DNA from 2 places in the Metabacillus sp. B2-18 genome. Region 1 is predicted to be linked to the other one. Evidence: riboswitches for the same ligand, from Rfam matches in the RefSeq annotation. Region 1 holds a riboswitch; the other holds the start of a gene.
What was found. Region 1 has a riboswitch for S-adenosylmethionine ahead of mtnW (2,3-diketo-5-methylthiopentyl-1-phosphate enolase). Riboswitches for the same ligand answer to the same signal wherever they lie in the genome.
Positions count from the first base shown of each region.

Region 2: linked by a shared signal. The riboswitch ahead of LPC09_RS20925 (methionine ABC transporter ATP-binding protein) and the one ahead of mtnW (2,3-diketo-5-methylthiopentyl-1-phosphate enolase) in region 1 are both predicted to bind S-adenosylmethionine.

Region 1 covers NZ_CP088245.1:1,566,097-1,569,464, forward strand. Annotated here, with positions in the region: gene LPC09_RS07865 (carbon-nitrogen family hydrolase) at 1-753, opposite strand, end outside; gene LPC09_RS07870 (pyridoxal phosphate-dependent aminotransferase) at 858-2,039, shown strand; SAM riboswitch class I at 2,114-2,220, shown strand; gene mtnW (2,3-diketo-5-methylthiopentyl-1-phosphate enolase) at 2,402-3,368, shown strand, end outside.
Region 2 covers NZ_CP088245.1:4,108,921-4,112,288, reverse strand. Annotated here, with positions in the region: gene LPC09_RS20930 (O-acetylhomoserine aminocarboxypropyltransferase/cysteine synthase family protein) at 1-781, shown strand, start outside; SAM riboswitch class I at 977-1,083, shown strand; gene LPC09_RS20925 (methionine ABC transporter ATP-binding protein) at 1,187-2,212, shown strand; gene LPC09_RS20920 (methionine ABC transporter permease) at 2,205-2,873, shown strand; gene LPC09_RS20915 (MetQ/NlpA family ABC transporter substrate-binding protein) at 2,886-3,368, shown strand, end outside.

The DNA of each region.
Region 1 (3,368 bases):
TGGGATTTGACTGCGGACCTTTTTAACAACTTCAGCATCTAATTTGGCCGAAATAATTCCGGCTTTTTCGGTTGCTTCAGCTACGATCTCACCCCATGGGTCAATGATGAGAGAATGTCCTGCAAATTCATTATTAGGATCAGATCCAGCACGGTTACATGCTACAACATAACATTGATTTTCAATTGCTCTGCTTAGCAATAATGTTTTCCAATGATGCAGTCTTGGCATTGGCCACTCAGCTACAACAAATAATACTTCTGCACCTTCTGTTGTATGAGCGCGTATCCATTCTGGGAAACGAATATCGTAGCAAATAACTCCTGCACTTTTCAGTCCATTTATCTCAAACAAACCTTTTTCAGTTCCGGCCGCTAAATAATGATGTTCATCCATGAGCTTAAATAAATGAAGTTTGCTATATTCATGGATAAACTCACCATTATTGTTCACAATATACATCGTATTTGTTACGCTATCCTTGCATTTTTTTGCAATAGAGCCACCTACAAAGTGAACATTATACTTTTTTGCTAAGTTACTTAGGAATGTCTTTGTTCTTTCGCCATCATGATCAGCAATTTCATCTAGGCGGGTTAAATCATAGCCAGTTGTCCAAAGTTCAGGAAGAACAATGATGTTCGGGTTCTCCTGTTCTACTGCTAATGCTACTTTTTCTTCTACTTGTTGATAATTAAAGTCAGGATCACCAAATTTAATATCAAGTTGAATACATGCAATGATAGGTTTCATTTTTTAAGTCACACCTTCATTTATAAATTTTACTTTACAAGTTGATTCTAACAATATATGATTTGTGACTAGAATTTCAAGAATTTTTTGAGTAGGTGTAGAAAATGAAAGTTTTTGAGCAATCCCATTTATTAAATACATTACCGAAGCAGTTTTTTGCCAATCTTGTTGCAAAAGTAAATACAATTGTTGAGCAGGGACATGATGTTATTAATTTAGGACAGGGTAACCCTGATCAACCAACACCAAAACATATCGTTGAAGCAATGGAGAAAGCTGTTAGAAATCCTCAATATCACAAGTATTCACCATTTCGTGGTCAAATGTTTTTGAAGGAAGCCGTCGCTACCTTTTACAAAAGAGAGTACGGAGTGGAGATAGATCCTGCTAGTGAGGTAGCGATTCTATTTGGAGGAAAGGCTGGGTTAGTTGAGGTTCCGCAATGTTTGTTAAATCCTGATGATGTTGTTCTTGTACCAGATCCTGGATACCCCGATTATTGGTCTGGAGTCGAGTTGGCACGTGCTAAAATGGAAGTTATGCCTTTATTAAGCGAAAATCAGTTCCTGCCAGATTACAAGAGCTTGTCTAGAGATGCTGTAGAAAAGGCGAAACTTATGTTTTTGAATTATCCTAATAATCCAACTGGTGCTACGGCAAATGAAAGTTTCTTTGAAGAAACAGTTTCATTTGCAAAAGAAAATGATATCTGTGTGGTTCATGATTTTGCATATGGAGCAATTGGCTTTGATGGAAAAAGGCCTCTTAGCTTTTTACAAACAACCGGTGCTAAAGACATTGGTATTGAAATCTACACATTCTCCAAAACTTATAATATGGCTGGTTGGAGAATTGGTTTTGCTGTTGGAAATCCTTCTGTTATTGAAGCTATAAATTTATTGCAAGACCATATGTATGTAAGTGTATTTAGTGCAATTCAAGAAGCAGCTGCACATGCGTTACTTAGTCCGCAAACATGTGTTGAAGAACTAAATGCTCGTTACGAATCTCGGAGAAATGCTCTCATTACAGCTGTTCGTGAGATCGGTTGGGATGTTAAGGCACCTGCAGGATCGTTTTTTGCTTGGTTGCCAGTTCCTAAACAATTTGATTCTTCTGAAGAGTTTTCTGATTTTCTGCTTCAACATGCACGTGTCGTTGTTGCACCAGGAGTTGGTTTTGGGGAATATGGTGAGGGATACGTTAGAGTTGGTTTATTAACTTCTGAGGACCGACTTAGAGAAGCTGCTGAGAGAATTAAAGCTCTTAATCTTTTTAAGGCTTGATGCCCTAGTTTTTCTTCTTGACAGTAGAAGTGAGATCTGTCATAATCCAAATTAATTTCAAAATGAACGTTTCGTTCTTATCAAGAGCAGGTGGAGGGACTAGCCCGATGAAGCCCGGCAACCGACTTAACCTAGGTTAAGCACGGTGCTAATTCTTGCAGCATTCGCTGATAGATAAGGAGATTACTTATTACTTATGCATTTAGTAACCTCTTTGATCTGTCAAAGAGGTTTTTTTATTTTTATAAACAGAAAAAAATAGAAATGGAATGTTATGCATAAACTAAATAAAGATGATAGAATTAGTACGATAAATAGAAAGATTCAGAAAACGTGATGATATATAGAAAGTAGGGTTTTAAGTGAGTGAAGTCATTGCTACATATCTTGTACACGAAGCTAAAGGAGATTTACATAAAAAAGCAGAAGGAATTGCTTTAGGGTTAACGGTAGGTTCCTGGACAGATCTTCCATTACTTGAACAGGAGCAACTGAAAGCTCATAAAGGTCGTGTTATAGAGGTCAGTCAGCTGGAGTCTTGTGACAAAACAAATCAATTTTTAGGAAAAAACGTAACAAAAGGAATAATCAAAATTGCTTATCCAAGCTTAAATTATAGTCATGATCTCCCAGCTATATTAACAACTGTTTTTGGGAAGTTATCTCTTGACGGAGAAGTAAAATTACTTGATTTAGAGTTCTCAGAAGATGTGAAAGCCGCGTTTCCTGGTCCGAAATTTGGTGTAAAAGGAATTCGGGAATTAGTGGGTGTTTATGATCGCCCTTTATTAATGAGTATTTTTAAGGGTGTAATTGGTCGTGACTTACAATACTTAAAAGATCAGTTAAGACAGCAAGTTTTGGGTGGGGTTGATTTAGTTAAAGACGATGAAATTCTATTTGATAATCGATTAACTCCATTTGAGGAGCGAATTCTTTCAGGTAAAGAAGTATTAAATCAGGTCTTTCAAGAAACTGGACATAAAGCTTTATATGCTGTGAATTTGTCTGGTAAAACATATGATCTTAAAGATAAAGCTAAAAAAGCGTCTGAGCTTGGTGCTGATGTTTTATTGTTTAACGTATTCGCATATGGGTTAGATGTATTACAAAGTTTAGCTGAGGATCCAGATGTAACCGTACCTATTATGGCTCACCCTGCTGTGAGTGGAGCTTCTACTTCATCTAGCTTATATGGATTTTTAAGTTCACTTTTACTAGGTAAGCTGCTACGAATAGCTGGTGCGGATTTCTCTTTATTCCCATCTCCATATGGAAGTGTAGCATTAGATAGAAAAGAAGCCCTAGGTATTGCAGATAACTGTCTAA
Region 2 (3,368 bases), 2.5 Mb from region 1:
AATTCCATTGATTGTGGATAACACATTTGCCACACCGTATCTATGCAGACCTATCGATCATGGTGCCGACATTGTTGTTCATTCTGCAACAAAATGGTTGCTTGGGAATGGTACAACTCTTGGTGGAGTCATTGTAGATGGAGGTAAATTTGACTGGAATAGTCCAAAATTCCCTGGGTTTACAACTCCTGATCCTAGCTATCATGATTTAGTTTATGCTGAAGCATTAGGAGAACAAGCGTATATTATTAAAGCGAGAGTTCAGTTATTAAGAGATTTAGGCCCAGCTATTAGCCCATACAATGCCTTTCAATTTAATCTTGGTCTAGAAACCCTTCATGTCCGTATGAAGGAACATGTATCAAATGCAAGGAAAATGGTGCAATATTTAGAAAGTCACCCAGCTGTTGAGTGGGTTCTATACCCTGAAAATAGCCAACACCCTGCGAAGGACTTAGCTGCTAAATACTTACCTAAGGGTGCTGGTTCTGTAGTAGTATTCGGTATCAAGGGCGGAAGAGAGGCTGGTGCAGCTCTTATTAACAACGTTGAACTTTGGTCACATGTAGCAAATGTTGGAGATGCGAAAAGCTTAATCATTCATCCTGCGAGTACAACTCATCAACAACTAGGCGTTGAAGATTTAAAGAAATCTGGTGTAACAGAAGATTTGATCCGCTTATCAGTAGGAATTGAACATATAGAGGATTTAATAGAAGATTTAGATCAAGCTATTTTTGAAGCAACAGGTGTAAAAGGAATGGAGAAAGTAAATTCTTAATTAATGAAATATTCTAATAATATTATTTATTGTATAATATTGAAAGGGGTTGCAGATAAATGCAACCCTTTTCATATTTGAAATGTAAAATCACAGTGAAAAAAGTAAGCTATTTTAAGAAAATAAATAATTGACATTGATTTTCAACACATGATACAATCACAATCGTACTTAAAAAGACAATCAAATATTTAACTCTTATCAAGAGAGGTGGAGGGAAGTGCCCGATGAAGCCCGGCAACCATCAGTTCATTCTGAAATGGTGCCAATTCACACAAAGCAGATGCTTTGAGAGATGAGAGAAAGGTATTCAAGCGCCTTTCTGCTCATTTTGCAGGAAGGTTTTTTATATGTAAAAAAATGAACGGTAGAAATAGTAAAGGAATAAAGGAAGAAGGTGACAAAATGATAACATTATCAAATGTTAATAAAGTTTATAAAACAAAGAGCGGCTCTGTTCAAGCTGTTAACAATGTAAACCTTGAAATTAAAAAAGGTGAAATATTCGGAGTTATAGGATATAGTGGAGCCGGAAAAAGTTCATTGATCCGTTTGTTAAATGGACTAGAAAAACCAACTAGTGGGGAAGTCGTTGTGGCAGGTAGTCAGATTGGCTCAATTTCTGGTACAAAGTTGCGTAAAGCACGCTTAGAAATAAGCATGATCTTTCAACACTTTAACTTATTGTGGTCAAGAACAGTGAGAGAGAATATTGCATTTCCTTTAGAAATTGCAGGAGTAAGTAAAGCGAAACGACTTAAACGTGTTGATGAGCTTATTAAGCTGGTTGGACTGGAAGGAAGAGAGAATGCATACCCTTCTCAACTTAGTGGTGGTCAAAAACAACGTGTTGGGATTGCCAGAGCGTTAGCGAATAATCCCAAGGTTTTATTATGTGATGAAGCTACATCAGCACTTGATCCCCAAACAACAGATTCAATTCTAGACCTGCTTGTTGATATTAATAAACGACTAGGCTTAACAATCGTATTAATTACACATGAAATGCATGTCATTCGTAAAATTTGTCATCGAGTAGCTGTTATGGAAAATGGTGAAGTGGTTGAACAAGGAAATGTATTGGATGTTTTCAGAAACCCTCAGAAACCTATAACAAAAACGTTCGTTAAACAAATCTCAGAGCCGGATGATACGAAGGAAGCAATTGACCTACTACTAGAAAATTATCGTTCTGGAAAAGTACTTCAGCTAACATTTGTTGGTGAAGGTACAGAAAGACCATTGATTAGCAATATTATTAGGAAATTTAATATTGAAGTGAATATTGTACAAGGTAAAATTTCACAAACGCAAAATGGCTCTTATGGTTCATTATTTTTGCATATAGATGGAGATCTTGATGAAATTAACCGTGCAGTTGCTTATATTGGAGAACAACAAGTAGAAGTGGAGGTGCTGGCGAATGCTTAATCAGTTTCTTCCAAATGTAAAATGGGAAAAAGTATGGGAGGCAACTTATGAAACAACTTACATGACAGGAGTTTCGGTTGTCGTCACTTTTTTCTTAGGAATTATACTTGGTTTACTTTTATTCTTAACTTCAAAAGGCAATATCTGGGGTAACAGTATACTTAATACAATTTTATCTGGAATCGTAAATATATTTCGGTCAATTCCGTTTATTATCCTTGTTATTTTACTCTTACCCTTCACTAAAGTTGTAGTTGGGTCAATTCTGGGAGAAAATGCTGCTTTACCCGCACTAATTATTGGATCCGCTCCATTTTACGCAAGGATGGTTGAGCTTGCTTTAAGGGAAGTTGACAAAGGTGTTATTGAAGCAGCTAAATCGATGGGAGCAAAAACGTCGACAATTATGTTGAGAGTACTATTACCGGAATCTTTACCAGCTTTGGTTTCAGGGATTACAGTTACTGCAATCGCATTGGTTGGTTATACAGCTATGGCCGGAGTAGTAGGTGCTGGAGGTCTTGGTGACCTTGCTTATCGAGAAGGATTCCAGCGTAATAATTTTGAAGTAACCATTGTAGCAACCATTTTTATCTTAATTATTGTGTTTATTATCCAATTTATTGGAGATATATTAGTTAAAGCTATCGATAAACGTTAGGAGGAAAAAATGATGAAAAAATATCTTTTATCACTAGTATTAACAATTTTCGCTATTCTACTTGTTGCATGTGGCGGAGGCGAAAATGAAACAACTCAAGAAGAAAACACAGGGACTGAGCAAGAAACGAAAGTACTAAAAGTTGGAGCGACAACTGTTCCTCATGCAGAAATTTTAGAAGAAGCAAAACCACTGTTAGCAGACAAAGGTATTGAATTAGACATCGAAGAGTTTTCAGATTATCCATTAATTAACCCAGCGCTTGCTGAAGGTGACCTGGATGCAAACTACTTCCAGCATGTTCCATATTTAGACAATGCAATTAAAGAAAATGATTTTGATCTTGCAAATGTTGGAGCAATTCATATTGAGCCTTTTGGTATTTACTCAAAAGAATACAAAACACTTGAAGAGTTACCTGAAGGTGCAAAAATTATCATGAGTAACAACGTTGCAGAAATGGGACGCGTGTTAGCACAACTTGAAGAAAAAGGT